Regions from separate parts of the Pseudoalteromonas sp. MM1 genome, predicted to be linked through region 1. Evidence: predicted binding sites of a transcription regulator. Region 1 holds the regulator's gene; each other region holds the start of a gene.
The links. Region 1 encodes sigma-54, which starts transcription at its own class of promoters, with help from an activator protein. Its sites were predicted from a motif close to GTTGGCACGNNNNTNGNNT; they were not measured.

Region 1 (5,454 bases):
ATTTTTTATATACAAGGGGGAGACGATTAACCGCATTGCGGTTAATCTAATTAAACACTATTCGCTTAGCAAGCTACACAAACTAATCAAGGCGTAAAGCAAAATGTATGAGTAAGCTTAGTAATTAAACGTTTATTCTTGTTCGTTAAATCGCTGTGCGATTAGTTGCCCAACAGCGTGGAGAGCTTGTTCTGAGTCTGGGCCTTCACATACAACTTTAACTTCTTTACCTTTACTACTTTCGAGTAGCATTAAGGCTAATACGCTATCACCCGCGGCTTCTTTATCATCTTGATGTAAGGTAATTTTAGCATCAAACTGCACAGCTAATTGCGCAAGTACCGTTGCCGCTCTGGCGTGTAAGCCTAATTTATTTTTTATTAAAAACGTGTCTTCACAGCGCATAAATTACTATACCTAAACTGAACAGGTTATTATTTTAAGGTTACTTTTCTTGCTCACGATGGCGAATTTTGACATTCGGGTGTGTCATGGCAAAGCTCTCACCTATAGTTTGGGCTAAATAAACCGAGCGGTGTTGCCCACCAGTACAACCTATAGCAATAGTGAGGTAGCTGCGGTTATTACGTTCTAAATGTGGTAACCAAGTTTGCACAAAGGTTTGAATTTGCCAAGTGAATTTTTGCACTATGCTGTGATTTGCCAAAAAATCTTTTACTGGTTGATCAAGACCTGTAAGCGGTTTTAATTCAGGCTCCCAGTGCGGGTTTGGTAAAAAGCGAGCATCAAACACATAATCAGCCTCTTTAGGTATGCCGTGTTTAAAGCCAAACGATTCAAACGTTACAATAAGTTGTTTATCTTTTTTACCGAGTATTTTTTCGCGAATTGACTCAGCTAATTGGTGGACACTTAAATCAGTCGTATCAAGCATAAAATCTGCGCGAGTTACGAGTACATCAAGCAGTTCTTTTTCTTTTTTTATTGCTAAATCAAGCGGTAATGAATCGATAGATAAAGGGTGTAATCTGCGTGTTTCTGAAAAGCGTTTGATCAGTGTTTGATCATCACTATCTAAATAAAATAATGTAGGTTTAGCAAAGTCAGGAAGATACTCAAGAATATCGTTAAATTCGTCTTGTTCTTTTGGGATATTACGAACATCTATACTAACGGCTATTTTGTCATAGTTATCTGAAACACTACGTACTAAGGAAGGCAGTAAGTTGACCGGAATATTATCGACGCAATAATAACCTAAATCTTCAACCACGCGTAAAGCAACCGATTTACCCGAACCAGAGCGGCCGCTTATGATAATTAACTCCATTTATAGCCCTTAGTATTTACTATGATTGATCAACAATAACTTGATACAGCTCTGCATCGGTTTTAGCACTACGCAGCTGTTTACAAAATTCTTTATTGTTCAGTTTATCAGCTATGGTTGCCAGAGTCTTTAGATGCTGTTGGTTATCACCATCTGGTACGATGAGTGCAACAAAAATATCAACAGGGCAGTTATCAATAGCATCAAAGTTAACAGGTGTGTCGCTAACAAGTACTAAAGCCAGCGGCTCTTCAACCCCAGCCATTCTACCGTGCGGAATGGCGATACCTCGGCCTATGCCCGTACTGCCTAGTTTTTCTCTGCTTGCCAGTGCATTAAGAATATCTTGTTGTGGTAAATAAGGAAGCTTTTCATGAGCCAGCTCACTGATAAACTCTAAAATTCTTTTTTTACTACTAAAAAGGACCGCAGCTTTGCTGCAGTCCTGGCATACTAATGTACTTAATTTCATAATATTAGTGTCTAGCAAGCTTCTCTTTATGTTTTATGACTTGACGATCGAGCTTGTCAATCAACGAGTCTATAGCGGCATACATATCTTGGTGCTCTGTTGAGGCAAATAAATCTGCGCCACTTACATGAATAGTCGCTTCTGCTTTTTGGTTGAGTTTTTCTACATCGAGAATGACATGCACATTACTAATATGATCTGAGTGCCTTTCTAGCTTTGCAAATTTATTATTTACATAGTCTCTAAGTGAATCAGTTACTTCTACGTGACGACCAGTTAGGTTTAGTTGCATAAGCATTTCCTCTTTGTTTTTTACGTCTTATATCAAACTCTTTCTCTGATTTGACGGTGGAATAGCTAGCGATTCACGGTATTTTGCTATTGTGCGTCTAGCTACTTTAATTCCTTGCTCTGCTAATATATCCGCAATTTTACTATCACTCAATGGTTTAGCAGAGTTTTCCGCGGCAATTAGCTTTTTAATTAGGGCACGTATTGCGGTTGACGAACACTCGCCGCCATTTTCAGTGCTTACGTGGCTTGAGAAAAAATACTTAAGCTCAAAAATACCACGTGGCGTATGCATATATTTTTGCGTAGTTACACGCGAAATTGTCGATTCATGCATTTCTACCATTTCAGCAACATCGTTTAAAACCATCGGCTTCATGGCTTCAGGGCCATGTTCAAAAAATGCTTGTTGCTGTTTTACAATACAATTAGTTACTTTTAGCAGCGTGTCGTTTCTGCTTTCAAGGCTTTTAATAAACCATTTAGCTTCTTGTAAGTGAGAGCGAATAAATTGGCTATCACCGCTTGATTTTACGGTACGTGACATAGCCGCGTACTGACTATTCACGCGTATTTTTGGCATGCTATCTGGGTTTAGTTCTACCACCCAGCGGCCTTTTATTTTTTTTACCGACACATCCGGTATTACATACTCAGACTCTTCCCTTACTATTGTGTCTGCAGGTTTTGGGTTGAGGGTATGTATGAGGGTCATAACCTCTTTAAGCTCGTCTTCTTTAAGCTTAGTCTTTTTCATTAATGTACGATAGTCGCGTGCCGCTAATAGATCAATGTGATCGGTTAAGATCATTTTAGTTTGTTCTATAAAAGGGGTGTCTTTATCAAACTGGTTTAGCTGAATACACAAGCACTCTTGCAAACTGCGCGCGGCTATACCGACAGGGTCAAATAACTGAATACGCTTTAAAACGGCTTCTATTTCATCAAGTTCAACTTCAACTTCGTCATCGTTTTCTTGGTTGAAGCTTTCTAAAATTTCTTCGCAACTTAGCGTTAAAATACCCGAGTCATCGACAGCTTCTACAATGGCTATAGCAATTGCTTCGTCAGTTGGGCTAAAAGGAGTAAGCTGAAGCTGCCACATTAAATACTCATGTAGTGTTTCAGTAGAGGCGCCCTGATAAATAGACTCATCTTCTGGCATTGGGCCTGAGGATGCAGCTGGGGCTGCGCTCATGTACTCATCCCAAGTTACATCCATTGCCATATCATCGCTAACGGTGTCTTTATTTAAAGCTTCGCCACTGTCTTGCTCGTACTCGCTGGTTGTATCGTCAGAAGATGCGCTTACGGTTATATCATCCGCATCAGCTTTTTGCTCATTTTTTCCAGCCGACTCTTCCGTGTAATCCTGTTCTTCTACTTCCAATAGCGGGTTGCTATCAAGTGCTTCTTGTATTTCTTGCTGGAGATCCAATGTACTGAGCTGCAGCAAGCGAATCGCTTGTTGCAATTGTGGAGTCATTGTAAGTTGCTGGCCCATGCGCAGCTGTAATGATTGCCTCATGTATCTCTAACAATCCTTTTATGTTGTTATAATTAATATTAGCAGATGCTTGTAGGTGTGGCTTAAATGTTACAGCCTAAATTGCTCGCCTAAATAAACATCGCGTACAGTTTTGTCATTTAATACGTGTTCTGGAGTGCCAGATGCAATTAGCTCCCCATGAGAAACAATGTAGGCTTTTTCACAAACATCAAGGGTTTCTCTTACATTGTGATCGGTAATTAATACGCCAATGCCACGGTTTTTAAGATGTTCAATTATTTTCTTTATATCTAACACTGAAATCGGATCAACACCAGCAAAAGGCTCATCCAATAAAATAAATTTTGGGTTTGCAGCCAGTGCTCTGGCAATCTCTACACGGCGGCGTTCGCCGCCAGAAAGCGCCATACCTTGGCTATCACGAATGTGCTGAATACTAAATTCATCAAGTAAGTTATTGAGCGTTTCTTCTCGCGCGGCTTTATTTAGCTCTTTACGCGTTTCTAAAATAGCCATTAGGTTTTGATAAACTGTTAGCTTTCTAAATATTGATGACTCTTGTGGTAAATAGCCTATGCCTAAGCGAGCACGGCTATGCATAGGCAATAACGTAATATCGTTATCATCAATAGATATTTTACCTTTGTCGCTTGGTACTAACCCTACAATCATGTAAAAGGTAGTGGTTTTACCTGCGCCATTAGGCCCCAATAAGCCAACAATGCTACCGGCTTCTACCTCAAGGCCTACATTTTTTACAACTTGGCGGCCTTTATAGCTTTTTGCTAATAGTTCTGCTTTTAAGGTGCTCATGGTTGACCTTCGTTACCTGTTTTTTCTTTAATTTTTGCTTCTACTGGCACTAATATTGTGTGGACACGATCCGTTGAGTTTTCGTCTTTTTCTGCGCTAATAAGCTGCTGCTGCATATCGTAGGTAATACTTTTAGCATTAATTTTTTGACCGGCCTGCGCAACTTCGGCATCCCCAACAAGTGTTAAAAAACGCTTTGCTACGTCGTAACGTACTTCGTTTGCACTGGCACTCATTACTGTACCATCATCTTGTTTTTCTTCGAAGTAGGCAGGGCTGCCAGTGGCGATAAGGAGTTGTTTGTTATCTCCTAAGTTTTCACGTTTGTGTACTTCGAGTCGGTCGGCTGTAATTTTGCGATTACCATGCACAATTTCGACGTTTTTTTCAAAAATACCTACGTTTTCTTTAAGTTGACCTTCTTGACGGTCTGCACTAATAGAAATTTGGTTTGCTGGCGGTTGAGCAGCCGGCTCAGCAGCAGAAGCGCTAAATGCAAGCATCAGCGATGGGATAATAAGTATTTTAGTGAGTTTATTGGTCATAATATATTGTTCGCGTATGGTTAATTAGTTTTATTACTTCGGTTTTTAAATCGGCTTCAAGGCCTTTACCGACAATTTTTAAATTTGGCCCAGTGACAACCACTGGCTGTTCAGAGCGCATTGTTAGCGCTTTAATGTCGACTTCGATGTTGTCGGCACTGATGTTATCTATCATGGCGTTATCAACTAAATTTTTGGCAACCACGTTGCCTTCTAAAATAAGTTGTTTATCTTCGTAAAGCGTTGCTTCGTCAGCATTTATTCGCCAAGTTTGTTTTTCGTTATATAAAGTAAAAATAGGCTTTTCAAAAAATGTAAAACCAAGTTGTTGGTACAGCTCCATTTTAGCCGCTGTAACTTTATGGCTTATTTTACCTTGCTCGTCATAGGCTGTTTGCTTAAGCTCTATCGCGGTGTAATCAGGCTTTGCAATGACTTCTGGTTCTTGATCTGGCGCTACATTGCTTTGCGTAAAATAAGGGTACCAAAGCCAGACCATACAGCCGATGAATAACGCACTGAGTATAACGCG
Region 2 (5,454 bases), 580 kb from region 1:
AAGCACCTTTGGTATATATATGTATCGTTAACGGTGACATGTATGCTGGCCTATTGGGCGGCAGGTATGGAGTGGTTTGATGCTATATGTCATGCGTTTTCTACAGTAGCGATTGGCGGTTTTTCTACATACGATGCCTCAATAGGGCACTTTGATAGCCCTGTCATTAACTTTATATGTGTATTCTTTTTAATTATTGCGGCGGTTAACTTTTCTTTGCATTACGCGGCGGTAGCGAGTCGTAATATTCAGGTGTATATACGCGACCCAGAATTTAAAGTATTTTTGCTTATTCAGTTAGCGCTGGTGGTTATTTGTTTTACGGTGCTTTCATCTAACGAAATATTTGCTGATGGCGATGAAACCCTTGATCAGGCTTTATTTCAGGCCGTGTCTATGAGTACCACCGCTGGTTTTGCTACTGATAACTTTTCGGCTTGGCCGCTGTTTTTACCTATATTACTTATTTTTTCGAGCTTTATTGGTGGCTGTGCGGGTTCAACCGGTGGCGGTATGAAAGTCGTACGGGTGTTTTTACTTTATTTACAAGGCATACGTGAGCTTAATCGCTTAGTGCACCCACGTGCTATATACTCAATTAAGCTTGGTCGTAAAGCTCTGCCAGATAAAGTAGTTGAAGCTGTTTGGGGGTTTTTCTCAGCGTATGCACTGGTGTTTATTATTATAATGCTGGCGCTAATGGGAACAGGTATGGACAACATTACCGCATTCTCTGCTACGGCGGCGTGTTTAAATAACTTAGGCCCAGGCTTAGGTGATGTTGCCTCACATTATGGGGCGGTGAGCGATGGTGCCAAATGGCTTTTAACTATTGCCATGGTATTTGGCCGCTTAGAAATATTTACCTTACTCGTGTTATTTACGCCGACCTTTTGGCGTGGATAATAAGATAAAAATGATGCTTAGGAACAGGCATGCCACATTCTAATTTAGATAAATTACATCAGCTAACAACAGGGCGATTAGTTGACCTAGAAATAGTTACCCCTACTAGTAGCAAACGCGTTAAAACAGAGTTTATTGGTTTGTTGGAAAATAAGTTTATTATCTTAAATTATCCAAATTCAAAGCGTTTACCTGCAGCAAGTGATTACCTGCGTGATGGTGTAATGGTTGTGGTAAGGGCAGTGATAGAGGGCAGTGGTGGGCAAGTAATAGCGTTTAGGCAGCAGGTAATGTCGGTTGCCTCACACCCGACTAGGCTCATTTTTATTAACTACCCTAAGCAAGTGCAGTTATTTGCACTGCGTGCGCAAACACGCATACCTACCTTATTACCTGCAAAGTTAACGCTCAGTGACGATAGAGTACTTGAAGGGGTAATTAAAGACATCTCGCTTACTGGGGTGATGTTTGATGTACGTGGCGATCAAAACGATGACAATATTAAAGATATGCAATGTACGGTGACGGTTGATACCAACAAAAAAGCATTTACTGGCGAAATATGCAGTGTGAAAGAACACGCAGCGGGGGTTAATTGTGGCATTAAACTTTTAGCCAGTGAAAATGAAATGAAGGCATTTATGAAAGAGCACTTTATTGATCCCGCTATGCTTGAGTTGCCATTAGAATAAGTATTTTCGCTTAATAGCAACAAATGGCCATTTTTACTTTAATGGCAGTAATATTTTTTATAACTTTAAAAAAATAATTTTTATTTTATATAAAAATCAACGGTATAGATTGGTTTTATAAGTGAGCTATTTTAATACGTTAGCTCCTCTCACTGCTAAAATTTAGTCTCTTTTTTCGATAAATATTTACCCTTTCAATTTACGCTAAAAATTGTAGCTTTTTTACCATATATAAGTAACTGTTTTAATTAGATTTATAAACTTCATATTTTTCCTTGTTGCTAGTTTGCAACAAAATATCCTCTTAAAATTATCAAAAATAGCCAAATGCTATTCTAACCATATGAAATTATTTAACTTTTAAAACTTGGCATCCAAGTTGTAATAGTCTGGCTGTACTGAACAATAACGTGATTTAAAGTAAAACACTTAATCGCACACATATACTTGAAGGAATTATATTATGAAAAGCATTAATAAAACTTTAGCACTTATCGCCCTTGCTTCATCATCAGCTGCATTTGCAGCAACCGATTTTGATACGTTAGATGTAGATGGCAGTGGCACTATTAGCAAATCAGAAGCATCAATTGATGCAAAACTGATGAGTATGTTCTCAGAATTAGATGCTGACCAAGATGGTGAGCTATCAAAAGCAGAATTTTCAGAAGCTTAATATGTGGTAACTATCCTGAGTTGCCAATGACAACCTAAGTAGGCAAGGGAGCTTACGAAAAAGGATAACAAGGATTGTGTATACCACTTAGTGAACTTAACTAATTTGTTTATATTGAAGGATTAAATTATGAAGCATTTAAATAAAGCACTCGCATTTATGGCTATTGCCTCTTCTTCTGCTGCATTTGCAGGGACTGATTTTGACACGCTAGATGTAGATGGCAATGGCGCTATTAGCCAAGCTGAAGCATCGGTTGATGCGGACTTAATGGCTGAGTTTGTAGAGCTTGATACTGATGGAAATGGTGAGCTTTCAAAGCAAGAGTTCTCTAAATACTAGGGCGTGATGATCTTTGCCAATTGAGCGCGCTAAGCTATGCACGTTCACTTAGCAAAGAGTTATTTTCTCTAATCTAATGTGCATTAAAATTTAATAATGCACATTAGTAAAAAGCACTTTTTAGATAATTTTTTAAACCCATGGATCTTAGAAAAGGACTTCCTCTTAATTAGGATACAACTATGAAAACATTAAATACAGCACTTGCCGTTATCGTATTAGCCTCTTCATCAGCAGCATACGCAGCAGTCGACTTTGCCTCGTTTGATGCCGATGGTGATGGTGCAATTTCAAAGCAAGAAGCGCAAGTAAATTCACAGCTAGTGAAGATTTTTGACCAGTTAGATACTGACGGTAATGGTGAGATTTCTGAACAAGAGTTTTCAAAAGTACAGTAGGTCTGATTTGCATAGCAAGGAAGCTTAGCAACGTAAAAACATACTCCACTAAAGCCGCCTTAGTCAGCGGCTTTTTTACGTTTAGCTATAAAAATATAGCACTCACTTGGAATAGCTTTTCTACTACGTTGATATGCTTTTTATCGATTAAAAACATAATAACGTGGTCACCAGACATAATAACGGTATCGTCGTGGGCAATCAGTACGTCATCATTACGCACAATAGCGCCAATAGTCGTACCTGCAGGTAGTTTTATATCGGCAATAGCACGGCCAACTACTTTTGATGTGTTTTCATCGCCATGAGCAACGGCTTCAATAGCCTCTGCCGCGCCTTTACGTAACGAGTACACATTAACAATATCACCGCGGCGCACGTGTGTTAGCAGCGCAGAGATAGTTGCTTGTTGTGGTGATATAGCAATATCTATTTCACCCCCTTGTACTAAATCTACATACGCACCACGCTGAATAAGCACCATGGTTTTTTGTGCGCCCATGCGTTTTGCAAGCATGGCCGACATTATATTTGCTTCATCATCATTAGTTACTGCAATAAACACATCAACTTGCTCTATGTGTTCTTCAGATAGCAGCTCTTGGTCTGAGGCGTCACCACAAAATACCACGGTGTTATCTAACATTTCAGAGAGTTGCTCAGCGCGCTCTTTACTGCGCTCTAGTAACTTAACGCTGTGGTTTTTTTCCAATGAACGAGCAAGGCCAGCACCAATGTTACCCCCACCAGCGATCATAATTTTTTTGTAAGAACGTTCAAGCTTTTGTAGCTCGTTCATAACCGCGCGTATATGCTTAGTGGCAGCAATGAAAAATACTTCATCGTCCGCTTCTATTACCGTGGTGCCCAGTGGCTTTATAGCTTTACCTTGGCGATAAATTGCTGCTACACGGGTTTCTACATTCGGAATGTGCTCTTTTAAAGCAGAAAGCGCATAGCCTACTAATAAGCCTCCGTAATAAGCTTTTACAGCTACAAGAGAGAGCATGCCATCGGCAAATTGCAGCACTTGCAACGCGCCTGGGTAATCTATTAAACGGCGAATATATTTGGTAACGAGTGCTTCGGGGGCAATATAATGATCAACCGGAAGGTCATCGTTATGAAATAGTTTTTCGCGGTATTTTAAATATTGCTCTGATCGGATGCGGGCAATTTTAGTTGGCGTATTAAAAATACTATACGCGACTTGACATGCCACCATATTTACTTCATCTGAGCTGGTTACCGCAATAATCATGTCGGCATCTTCAGCACCTGCACGTCGCAGTACATCTGGGTGTGCACTGTGCCCTGCAACCCCTTGTAAGTCGTACTTATCTTGTAGCTCTCGTAAGCGGTTGCCGTCTATATCAACAACGGTTATTTCGTTTTGTTCGCCAACTAAGTTTTCAGCAAGCGTACCACCGACTTGTCCGGCACCGAGTATGATTATTTTCATTATTTACCCGAATTACTGTTTAATTAAAAAAATAGCCATTTACTGTTTAATAAATGGCTATTGAGTGTACGGCTATTAGGCTTTTTTAACTAGCTTAGCGTAATAAAATCCGTCGCTTTCCCCTGGTAGTAATTGTAAACCAGGGTTGGTAACTGTGTCGTTGTCGTGCAGTGGTATATGCTCAACGTCACTATTATTAGCTAAAAATTTAGCGACTTGCTGTTGGTTTTCTTGCGGCAGTACCGAACAGGTTGCGTATATCATAGTGCCGCCAGGTTTAAGTAGCGGCCAAATACTATTGAGTATATCGCTTTGTAGTGTGGCTAAATCTTCAATGTCTGATGCGCGGCGAAGCCATTTGATATCAGGGTGGCGACGTATAACACCCGTTGCTGAACACGGCACATCTAACAAAATACGATCAAACTGCTGCTCATCCCACCATGTATGAGGCTGCGAGGCGTCTGCACATTGGAGGTCTGCGCCTAAACCGATACGGGTTAAATTTTGCTTAACCCGTTCTAGGCGAGTGGCATCGCTATCAAGGGCTAATACTTCTGCATCAGCAAGTTCAAGTATATGGCAGGTTTTTCCGCCAGGTGCGGCACAAGCATCTAAAATGTATTCATCAGCTTGCGGTGCTAAAAAGCGTGCAGCTAGTTGCGCTGCGGCATCTTGCACCGAGCAGGCGCCCACATCAAACTCTGGCAGTGAGAAAACATCACGGGGCTTAGCTAGTTTAATACCATCAACAAACTGAGGGTTTAACGTGTGTTCAATATCGTTTGCCGTTAACATTTGGCTGTATTCTTGCGTGCTGTATTGAGCTTGATTGACACGTAACCACATAGGAGCTTGTTGTTGGTTTTCTTCAAGAAGCGCTTCCCAGTTATCTGGGTAGGCAGCTTGCACTTGCTTGATAAACCAATTTGGGTGGTTATATAAACACACCGGTATTTGCTTGGCTTTTTCTTCCAG
Region 3 (5,454 bases), 290 kb from region 1:
TGCATTGCTTACATCTAGCTTAAAGCCAACGTCATGGAATGGGCCTTTTATTCGCAGTGGGATTTTAAAGCCCGTGCTATCATCTGTTGTACCTTGCCCTTCAATTGAATCAACAATACCTGTTACTAACCGATAATCAACACTGGTTTTGGGTAAATCTACATCGCCCTCACCTGTAATACGAATAAGTGGGCTCATCAGGGATAGATCATTATTATGTCCCACGCCATTCGTAAAATTAAAGCTACCAGTGAGCGCAGAAAAGTCAGTTTGCTCAGATTCTTCAAAGCCCGTATCTAAGCCCTCACTTACAGCGCCAAGATTACCGGAAATAAGCTCTTTGCCTTTACGAACCATTTCAGCGATGTTTGCGCCCTTGACTGCCCCATCAGTAAATTCAAAGCCAATCTTGCCGTTTAAAGCATCAATAAAGGTTTTTTGACTCTGGCCGGTCGTGGTTAAGTTCCAATTTAATGACCCTTTACCCATAAGTTTATCAAAGCCAGCCGCATCAGTGAGTAACGGTTGCGCGTCTATGTCGGCTAAATCAAAATTTGTGCTTATTTTATACGGTGTTTGCTGCGCATTTATATTAATGACCCCTTTACCAGTGCCCTCATAGGCTTTAAAGCTATCTAAGCTTAATTTAGCAACGCTGTTGTTTAAGTCGACTGTAAATTGATTAGCACCTAGCTCAATATCATTCGCTTTTAAACCGCTTGAGCGAATAACTACATTTGCATCTAGTGCATTTAACGCACTTAAATCGATTTTAGTGTCATCCCAAACAATAGGCTGTGCTGCTTTAGGTTCTTCACTCTGGGGCTCTTCTTGCTTCGCTACTGTCTCTGGTAGATATGGGTTTAAATCGAGCATACCTAAGTCAATATCAGCGTTTACAACTAAGCGATTACCTAGGTTAAGCTCACTTTTACCTTTTATCTCTAGCTCATCTAACGTAGCAATTAACTTTTCAAGATTAAATGTTTCACCCGCTAGGTGCATTTTACCGTTAACACTAAAGGCATTAAACGCGTTTTGTTTAGCATTTAAGTCTACGCCCTGCCAAGCTGCTAGATCTTTAACAGAGTCGCCACTTAGCGCTAACTCGCCTTTTATATCTTTACCTTGGCGAGCAATACTGCCGTTAAAAGTAAGATCGACCAAGCGAGAGTCTACGCTTTGAGTAACCTCAAACGTCGCCCCTTCAATTGCTTTTGCTGGCGTATCTAGTTTTACATCAAGCTCAAAGCGCTCTTGCATATATGTAATGCCGCCTTTGATCTCTAGTGTTTTACGTAGTGAAGGAAGTAAAATAGCCAATTCCAAATCACTAATTTGTTGTTTAGCGCCTGTTTGCCCATCTAGGTAAGTAAACGTACCACCGTAAATAGCCACTTCACCTAACTCTATATCAAAGTTCTCTGGTAGTTTAACAGCCTCACCTGATTGAGTTTGCTCTTGCGGCTGCTCTGCTACAGCATCAAACAACTGCCAGTTAGCTTTACCGTTTTTATCAGTTTCTAATAAAATATTGGGCTCGTTAATAACAAACTTATCTAGTTTGAATTCGCCGCCAAATAACGATAACCAGGGTATATGCACAGCTAATTGCTCCATACTTGCCATGTCGTCGCGCGAGCCTGTCTGCATGTTTGCAAAGTGCACATCGTTAAGCTCTAACTTTAATGCAGGAAATACACTAAGCGTTTTATCACCTTTAATAGTAAGTGTGCGCCCTGTTGTTTTTTCAACCTGCTCAGATACTTTATTAAAAATAGTATCGGTTGGGATTAAAAACGGAGCGGCAATAATTAACGCAATACAAAGTAAGAGTATTACACCAACAATTTTGAGTAAGGTCTTCATGATCATCCTTTCAAACGTGCAAATAATGTTCTTATCATAGCGAGTGTTAGCTTTAAAATCATTGTCGTTGTGACAAAAAAGCTGTTTATTGTAATTTATTTGATTTGAAATGAATTTATGCTTAAAAGTAAACTTTGCGAAATTGGTAACTAAAAGTAAAGCTCATCAAGTTTAAATCTAATCAAGTATTAAACCCTACAACATTGCATCCCTTGAATTGTTAGGTATGATGCACGGCCCTGTTGCTATTGGCGTATTTGCGCTAAAATAAAGCAGCTAAAAAATGTATCTACTCGGAGACTCTACAAGGCATGAAAAAACTGCTAATTTCACCGTCAAAAATGGCGCTAGGCGAACAAGAAAGTCAAATTTACCAAAACATCTTGAAGCAAGCTTCAGAACTAAGCCTAAACCTAATGGCCGTGAAAGTAGAAAACCACCCAGAGGATTTTTTAGGCTGGTGTTATGAGCTGCTAAGTGCAAGTAAAGACCGTATAAATTACGATTTACTAGAGCCACAACAACTCCCCGTTTTAAAAAAGCTGCACGACCAGCTAACCTCAGCAATTAGCTTTTTACAGCTTAAAACACTACGTGTAGCACCTTGGCCTGTTATTAGTATGTTTGTAGAGCAACATAAAGAAGTTATTGCACTGGAAGAACAGCTTCGCCTTACCACGTATTTGCACACTATTCGTGAGCAAGCATTAAAAGATATGATCCCAGAGGATTTACTGGCATTTAGTGGTAAACACACTGCCACGCTCGACCCGAGCACCTATACCTTTGATGTTGAGTGGTTTGCATCAACAAAAAGTGCAAAGGGTTTTCATCAAATGCTAGCCGACTTACCTGGTGCGTTTGACGATGCTCTTGCCAACATCCCGCTTGAAGGTGATGTGAGCCAAGATGATTACCAACAGTTTGTTGTTGCTTATTTACTTGCCTTTAACGGCAGTGATGAAAAACCAACCCTTGCCCCTGCTACCCGTTTATTAGCAATGCGCCGCCCCGATGTATTTACACCAATTAGTAATAGCCGTCTTGATGCATTATGCGCAGCTTTAGGTATTACAAAACTAAACAATCGCGACTTTGAGCGCTACTGGCAAGATATAGTACAAAGCATTCATGCTATGTCGTGGTTTAAAATGGCTAATGGCAGCAATGAACTAGAAGAGCAACTGGTCAGTATAAAAGCATTACTACCGTGCTTTTTTTACTATGCAGATGCCAGCACGGCCGACAATTCAAATTATATTAAGTTATTAAACAAACCTAAACGCAGCACAACAAGTGCGGGAAAACCACAACGTAGAGGCAAAGAGTCAGCCGAAATACTTGTAGACCGCGCACTTGCAGCCGATGACATTCCCGAGCATATTCGTAGCAAACGCGACTCTATTATTAGCGAAGTACAAAAAGGCCGCGGAGTAAACGAAACAATTAGTCTTATGCGCACTATATTTGGCTAAATTTACCTAACCTAACTGTATTTTTCTGGTGCAGTTAGGTTAATTTATGCACCAGCAGTGTGCGTTTTTTTATTAACCCTCTCAATCATTCCCTCTTCTAAAACTTCTCAACATATTGTTTTATAAAAATAAAAAAACAGTTTTATAAAAATTATTTTAAGCTGGCACATACAGTGCAATTGCATTCCCAGTTAAACAATAAAACACCGCCAGTCAAAGGGTTGCCAATAAGAGAATAAAAACCTAGGCGATAAAAATCATATAACGGGAAATGGACATGCTAAAACTAAAAAAAACCATCGCTATCAGCGCAATAGCATTAATGGGTGCTACATCTTTAACATCAACAGCCGTACATGCTGAGGTAACAGCAAACGCAGCGGCTACGTCTAACTACTTATGGCGTGGTCAAGAGCAAACTGGGGGCGATGCTGCTATTTCTGGCGGTATTGATTACGCTGATGAATCGGGCTTTTATGTAGGTACTTGGGCATCAAATGCTTCATGGGCCGATGAAATGACTTACGAACTTGATGTTTACGCGGGTTTTGGTGGCGATATTAACGACACTTTTAGCTACGATGTAGGCTATATTTATTACGCTTACCCAGATGCAGCTTCTGAGGCAGATGCAGATTTCTCTGAGATTTACGGTAGCATCAGCACAGGAGGTTTCACCTTTGGTGCGGCAATCCTTGCCACTTCAGCCGCAGATGGTGATGGCACCGACTTTGGCGATTCACTCTACCTAAATGCCGATTACAGCTTTGCTGTTGGCAGTAATGGTACTGAGGTTGCGCTGCACTTAGGTCACTACTCTGGCGACTTTATTGGCGATGACAATATTATTGATTACGGTATTTCTGTATCAAAAGATGGTTTTACTTTTGGCGTATCTGACACCGACATGGATGAGTCAGATGTTAAAGTTTACGTAGGCTACGCGGTAGACTTTACGCTTTAAAACAAAATGTGTTACTTGCTGCAACACTAAGGGCCTTTTGGCCCTTTTCTCGTTTTTAGGGCAGCCTAATACTCATAACGTCCTGTGAGGTTAGCAGCTAATACGCTCTACCATGCGCCTCAGTTAATCAATCACTATCTCCTTGCTATTAAATCATTTACCCGCAATGCCAACTCGCTTAATTTACTAATCTATTTTGAGGCAAGAGAAACGTGGCGAAACCTAGCCGAAAATTCGCTATTTAGTTGTTCTAAACCAGAGGCTTTAACGCAGCCAGCTGCTACGTTTAGCTCTGAAGTGATTAAGTATTATTGAGAGCTAGTGTTATACACATTAGCTAAAACAAAAAAGGCCGCACTAAATGCAGCCTTTCAGCTAGGGCCTGTTGACCTTTCAGGATTTAAATTTGTTCTATCTAGGGGCTATTTAATCGCGGCGCGAGGTTTGTAACCTAGTGGGCTAAGTAAAAACCGAACAACAAAGAGTAAATAGCCCCTAGGACGAACCCAACGGGCAGCGCGTGTTTGGTATTTATACTACGTTATCGCCTATTTATGGGGAATAACCACACTACATAAGCTCTGCCTTGCCTAAATACCAAACACACTGCTGCAAATTCAACCTCGAAAGATAAACAGGCCCTAGTAGCTAATCATTAAAACTTAGCTAAATTATTTTTATTGTCTTTATCGACCAGCTTAATGTAAGGGTCTACCCCTGCGTACACTGGCTTTTCTTTTACTTTTAGCTCAATAGTATTAGTACCAGAGACTATTTGATGCTTTTGCGAGTAAATAACAAAGTCTTCAGCGAGTAAGTTTTCAGGATCATCGCTAAATAATGCAATATCAATTAGCTCATCGAGTGGTTGCTCAGTTTCTTCACCTTGTCCATCGGCATGCTGCTTAGTTGCTTCAACGTTCAGCATTACTGTATAAAAACCTTCGCTATCAACATCATCTGTAACCGACACTGCTTTCATTTCAAGCTCATAAAGCGTTATATATTTAAACTGATCATCAATAAAACGTTGTTCAGCTTGTGTTGCATCTCGCTTTAAATAACTAAGTAAATCAAGTGTGGTTGGGTATGGCGTTGCTTGGTATTTAAACTCATTCAAAAACGCTTTAAGTGCGGCATTTAAGC
Region 4 (5,454 bases), 460 kb from region 1:
AATCACTGTTTCGCAAGATGGCGAGGTATCTGTACGTGTAGCAGGGCAAGCCGATAATGTGGTGATTGGCCAGCTAACAATTAGTGACTTTATTAATCCATCGGGTCTTGAGCCAATTGGTCAAAACCTTTACACCGAAACCGCTGTTAGTGGTGCGCCTGTACAAGGCAATCCGGGTGTAGAGGGCTTAGGTACTATTATTCAGGGCTCGCTTGAAACATCAAACGTTAATGTAACGGAAGAGTTGGTAAACCTTATCGAAACTCAACGTGTGTACGAAATGAACTCAAAAGTAATCTCGGCCGTTGACGAAATGATGAGCTACATCAATCAACAGTTATAACCGTGCACAAGGGGATAGTTATGCGTAATGTTATTTTATTTGCAGCAGGCAGCTTATTTTTAACTGGCTGTGTTTCTACGCAAAATAGTGAAGTGGTTCAAGATGACCCATACTACGCACCCATGTACCCAGAGCCTGTAGCAGAGCCTGTTGTTGCAACGGGCTCGTTGTTTAACACCAATACATTTAATGATTTGTACTCAGACAAAAAAGCACTTAGAACAGGCGATATCATCACCGTTAAGCTTGAAGAGTCAACACAAGCTACAAAAGCCGCTAAAACCGAAACTGATAAAGAAACCGAAGCCAGCCTAGACCCCGTTATCGGGTTAGGAGGTTTACCTGTCAATATAGGTGGCGACAGTATCCAGTTTGGCATTGGTAGTGATTCATCATTCACTGGAGATTCTAAATCAAATCAGTCAAACAGTTTAGTGGGCGATATTTCTGTGAATGTTATGCGCGTTTTACCCAATGGCAACTTAGTTATCCGTGGTGAAAAATGGCTAACACTTAACACCGGCGAGGAGTTTATTAGGCTCGAAGGCCTGGTGCGTCCGCAAGATGTGAGCGCCGATAACACGGTTGAGTCGAATAGAATTGCCAATGCCCGTATTCAATACTCAGGCAAAGGGCAAACACAAGAAGCGCAAAGCCCAGGGTGGCTAACCCGCTTCTTTAGTAGCTCATTATTTCCGTTTTAGAGGATAGTAGTATGAAAAGCATTAAAGCGATTATTTTAATCATACTGCTAGGCTGGCAATTTTCTGCCAGCGCTGAGCGTATAAAAGATGTCTCTATGGTTGAAGGTGTACGGGCCAACCAGTTAGTAGGCTATGGTTTAGTGGTGGGGCTACCTGGTACAGGGGAGCAAAACTCTTACACACAACAAAGTTTTAGAGGCATGTTAAACAGCTTTGGTATTACGCTGCCTTCAACACAAAGCCCTAAAATTAAAAATGTAGCTGCAGTGGCAGTCCATGCTGAGCTGCCGCCGTTTAGAAAACCTGGTCAAACAATCGATATTACGGTTTCTTCTATTGGTAGCGCAGGCAGTTTACGTGGTGGTACGTTGTTGCAAACCTTCTTAAAAGGGGTTGATGGTAACGTATACGCCATAGCACAAGGTAGCTTAATTGTAGGTGGCTTAGGCGCTCAAGGGCTTGATGGCAGTAAAGTGGTTATTAATACCCCGACAGTTGGCCGCGTACCTAACGGAGCCACTGTTGAGCGAGAAGTTAAGAGCCCTTTTATGCAAGGCGACTACATTACGTTTAACTTAAACCGCCCAGACTTTACAACGGCAAAACGCCTAGAAACAACAATTAACAATTTGGTAGGCCCTAATAGTGCACAAGCTATTGACGCTGCCTCAGTACGCGTTATTGCGCCACGTGATGCATCGCAACGGGTGTCTTATTTATCAACGCTTGAAAACCTAGAGTTTAAGCCTGCTGACACCTCAGCCAAAATTATTGTCAATTCACGTACGGGCACGATTGTTATTGGCAAAAATGTGAAGTTACAGCCTGCGGCAATAACCCACGGCGGCCTAACAGTTACTATTGCTGAGCAGCAAAATGTGACGCAGCCTAACCCATTAGCAGAAGGCGAAACCGTTGTTACACAGCAAAGTATTATTGATGTTAATCAAGATGATTCTCGTGCGTTTGTATTTAACCCCGGTGTAAGTTTAGATGACTTAGTACGTGCAATAAACGAAGTAGGTGCAGCACCTGGCGATCTAATGGCTATTTTAGAAGCTCTAAAAGAAGCAGGTGCAATTAACGGACAACTTGTTGTTATCTAAAATTATTAAAAGCTCGGTATTCCAGTAATGTAGCCGAGCTTTTTTAATAGAACCTTCCTTTAAAAATACCTTTGGCTCAATTTTTGCATTTTCTAAAACATTATTCATTTTTGTGTCAAAAAGCTGATGGAAACAAATCACCTCGATAAGCAAAACTTTTTTGATTTAAGTAATCTTAATACTTTACGTCAAGACGCTTTAAACAGCGGTGATGCATCTACAGATGCCTCTAAAGCAGCGCTAAAAAAAGCAGCAGCACAATTTGAAGCTATTTTTACACAAATGCTGTTAAAAGGGATGCGTAAAGCCAACGAAGCATTTGAAGATGAAGACAGTCCGTTTAACTCTAGCGGCGTAAAGTTTTTTGAAGAAATGCACGATCAGCAACTTTCTTCTGAGCTTTCATCAAATGGGTCTTTGGGTTTGGCTGATTTAATCGTTCAGCAGCTCTCACCAGAGGCTGAGAATTTTATGCCTGGTTCAGTTTTAAGAACAACCAACGACTTTATGAGCGATAAACGCGCAGGCTCTGAGCTGCCGCACGAAAAAGTGCACAGTATAAAGCAAGTAAATAAAGATGACTTAGTAGCCAGCAGTGAAGCAACACAAACTAAAACCACAACACAGCCTACACAGCAGTCGTCGTTTAATAATGCTGAAGAGTTTGTGAGTTCCGTGTGGGAGCATGCTAAAGCAGCGGCCGAAAAAATTGGTTTAAATCCTGCTGTAATGGTCGCCCAAGCGGCTCTTGAGACTGGTTGGGGCAAGCACATAATTAATAAAAGCGACGGGAATAGCTCAAATAACCTGTTCAATATTAAATCAGATAGAAGTTGGGATGGTGATAAAGCAAGTAAAGTTACGCTTGAATTTGAGCAAGGTACGCCTGTTAAAAAGCAAGCAAGTTTTAGAGCTTACGATTCTATAAAAGAAAGCGTGAACGACTTTGTCGATTTTCTAACGCAAAACCCACGTTACGAAGAAGCATTACAAAAAACAGCACAGCCAAATGAATTTTTAGATTCGCTACAAAAAGCAGGCTATGCAACAGACCCTAATTACGCGAGTAAAATAAAAAAAGTGCTAAATAGCAGTGAGCTTAAAAATATTGCAACAAGCGCGTTTGCCAAAGGAGTGAAGTAATATGTCGTTTAGTTTATTAAATATTGCCAGTGCTGGGGTACGCTCAAGCTCTGAGCTGTTGCAAACGACCAGTAAAAACATCACCAATGTAAATACAGAAGGCTACGTTCGTGAGCGCACTGAATTTACTACGATGGTAGATAACCAAGTAGGGCGCGGCGAAACATATAGGCTTTTAAATGAGTTTGCCCAGTCGCAGTTAAACCGCGACACGTCAAATAAATCGTTTTTTGATCAATTTGTCACAGAAGCCAACCGTGTTGATACTATTTTTTCAGAAGAATCTAATAACTTATCAACGGGCATAAATTCATTATTTAATAACGTGCAAGAGGCGCTAAATCAGCCGTCTTCATCAGTTGCTCGCTCACTCGTAATGACCGACGCGCAAAGTTTAGTTGATCAAATGGATAGGCTCTCAGGCATTGTGCTTGAGCAGCAAGGTATTGTGAACGAACAGCTTGAAATTTTTTCTGAAGAAGCCAATTCGCTCATACAAAATATAAATACGTTAAACCAAGAAATTGCAGTCGTAAATGGTACAAATAACGCCTCTGACGCAAGCTCTATTTATAACCAGCGCGACTTAGCTATTCGTGAATTATCAGAGCTTGTAGATATAGAAACACTCGATGGCCCTAACGGCGAAAAACTCGTATTTATGGGGAGCGGTGAATCTTTAGTTATGGAAAACGGTACATTTAACTTGTTTTCGCTGTCGGGCGACCCGGATCCTAATTTTAAAGAATTGACGCTTGACGTTAATGGCGGCAAAGCTGTGCCGCTAGAAATAGATGCAACTAAATTAAAAGGCAAAATTGGCGGCTTACTCGCATTTAGAGACGACATACTTGTGCCTGCACAAAATCAGATTGGCCAAATGGGATTGGCAATTGCAGATGCGTTCAACGAGCAAAATAAATTGGGTATGGATGCTAACGGTGAGCTAGGCGGTGATATTTTTACCATACCTACCGTGGGCGCTTATGCATACCAGGCTAATACCGGCGGCGCCAGTTTAACTGCCACGCTTGAGGCCGGTAAAGGCAGTGAACTGCCTGCCAGCGACTTTATTGTTACTTATACCGCTAATGCAAATGAAGTGAGCATTCAGCCTATAGATAATAAAGGAGAGCCGATAGGTAGCGCTTCTTTAGCGACGATACCGCCATCTGGTGTTATTGACTCAGATGACATTACGAGTGGGGAGTCGTTTGGTTTACAAATTAATGTAGCAGGTACAGGTAATACCGGTGATCAGTTTCAAATTAAACTTAACTCAGAAGCCGCAACCAGTATTTCCCTTGCGACAAGCCGCGGTGAAGACTTAGCACTGGCATCGCCTATTCGTACAGCTAACAGTATAGATAATGTAGGTACAGCGTCTATTTCAGCCGGAGAAGTAACAAGTGTTACCTCGGGTGGCTTTAACACTACCCCAGGTTTAGCCAATGGCGATATCACCCTAGTAAAAACAGGCACTGCAAACGAATATCAAATTACAGATGCAAATGGCACCACTACGTTTACAATAACGCCTCCAGCAGAGGGCGTACTGGCTCAGGCTGGCGCTCCTTATAGCAACTATGGTTTTGATTTTGACATTGAAGGCACGCCAGCTACCGGAGACACCTTTACCCTTGAATTTAACGAAGGCGGCTTTGACGATAACCGCAATGGTTTAAAACTCGCTGATTTACAAAATGGCGAATTAGTGCGTAAAAATGTAGTGACAACAGCCACTGCCGACAATCACGACACATTTAATCAAGCCTATTCTGGTTTAGTCAGTGATATTGGCGTAGTAACTGGTCAAGCCATTACCAGTGCCAGCGCATTTAATGCGTTAGCAGAGCAATCTGAAGCGTGGTATGAGTCGCTCTCGGGTGTAAACCTTGATGAAGAAGCTGCCAATTTATTACGTTTTCAACAATCATATTCGGCATCAGCTCAAGTATTGGCTGCTGCCCAAGAAGTTTTTGACACCTTATTAAGTGCGGCGAGGTAATTATGCGTTTATCAAATAACTTAATGTATCAAAACAACATTAATAAAATACTCGATAATCAACAAAGTGTTGCTAATGCACAAGAGCAAGTAACAACAGGTAAAAAATACTTAACGACCTCAGAAGCGCCTGCTGCTATTTCACAAGGGA

Region 2: QUE46_RS00085 (EF-hand domain-containing protein) is a predicted target of sigma-54. The motif match lies at 1,965-1,983, and genes of this name have one in related genera.
Region 3: QUE46_RS15475 (TorF family putative porin) is a predicted target of sigma-54. The motif match lies at 3,505-3,523, and genes of this name have one in related genera.
Region 4: flgJ (flagellar assembly peptidoglycan hydrolase FlgJ) is a predicted target of sigma-54. The motif match lies at 2,224-2,242, and genes of this name have one in related genera.

Annotation. Positions count from the first base shown of each region.
Region 1 is NZ_AP027922.1:3,129,768-3,135,221, reverse strand. Features, by position in the region: gene QUE46_RS14130 (HPr family phosphocarrier protein) at 133-405, opposite strand; gene rapZ (RNase adapter RapZ) at 446-1,291, opposite strand; gene ptsN (PTS IIA-like nitrogen regulatory protein PtsN) at 1,311-1,763, opposite strand; gene hpf (ribosome hibernation promoting factor) at 1,768-2,055, opposite strand; gene QUE46_RS14110 (RNA polymerase factor sigma-54) at 2,083-3,582, opposite strand; gene lptB (LPS export ABC transporter ATP-binding protein) at 3,652-4,377, opposite strand; gene lptA (lipopolysaccharide transport periplasmic protein LptA) at 4,374-4,922, opposite strand; gene lptC (LPS export ABC transporter periplasmic protein LptC) at 4,912-5,454, opposite strand, start outside.
Region 2 is NZ_AP027922.1:19,773-25,226, forward strand. Features, by position in the region: gene QUE46_RS00075 (TrkH family potassium uptake protein) at 1-906, shown strand, start outside; gene QUE46_RS00080 (flagellar brake protein) at 936-1,598, shown strand; gene QUE46_RS00085 (EF-hand domain-containing protein) at 2,062-2,274, shown strand; gene QUE46_RS00090 (calmodulin-like protein) at 2,404-2,616, shown strand; gene QUE46_RS00095 (EF-hand domain-containing protein) at 2,799-3,014, shown strand; gene trkA (Trk system potassium transporter TrkA) at 3,100-4,476, opposite strand; gene rsmB (16S rRNA (cytosine(967)-C(5))-methyltransferase RsmB) at 4,552-5,454, opposite strand, start outside.
Region 3 is NZ_AP027922.1:3,416,303-3,421,756, forward strand. Features, by position in the region: gene QUE46_RS15465 (AsmA family protein) at 1-1,869, opposite strand, end outside; gene QUE46_RS15470 (hypothetical protein) at 2,181-3,344, shown strand; gene QUE46_RS15475 (TorF family putative porin) at 3,622-4,308, shown strand; gene QUE46_RS15480 (M1 family aminopeptidase) at 4,964-5,454, opposite strand, start outside.
Region 4 is NZ_AP027922.1:2,667,190-2,672,643, reverse strand. Features, by position in the region: gene flgG (flagellar basal-body rod protein FlgG) at 1-343, shown strand, start outside; gene flgH (flagellar basal body L-ring protein FlgH) at 364-1,047, shown strand; gene QUE46_RS12175 (flagellar basal body P-ring protein FlgI) at 1,059-2,153, shown strand; gene flgJ (flagellar assembly peptidoglycan hydrolase FlgJ) at 2,280-3,296, shown strand; gene flgK (flagellar hook-associated protein FlgK) at 3,298-5,304, shown strand; gene flgL (flagellar hook-associated protein FlgL) at 5,307-5,454, shown strand, end outside.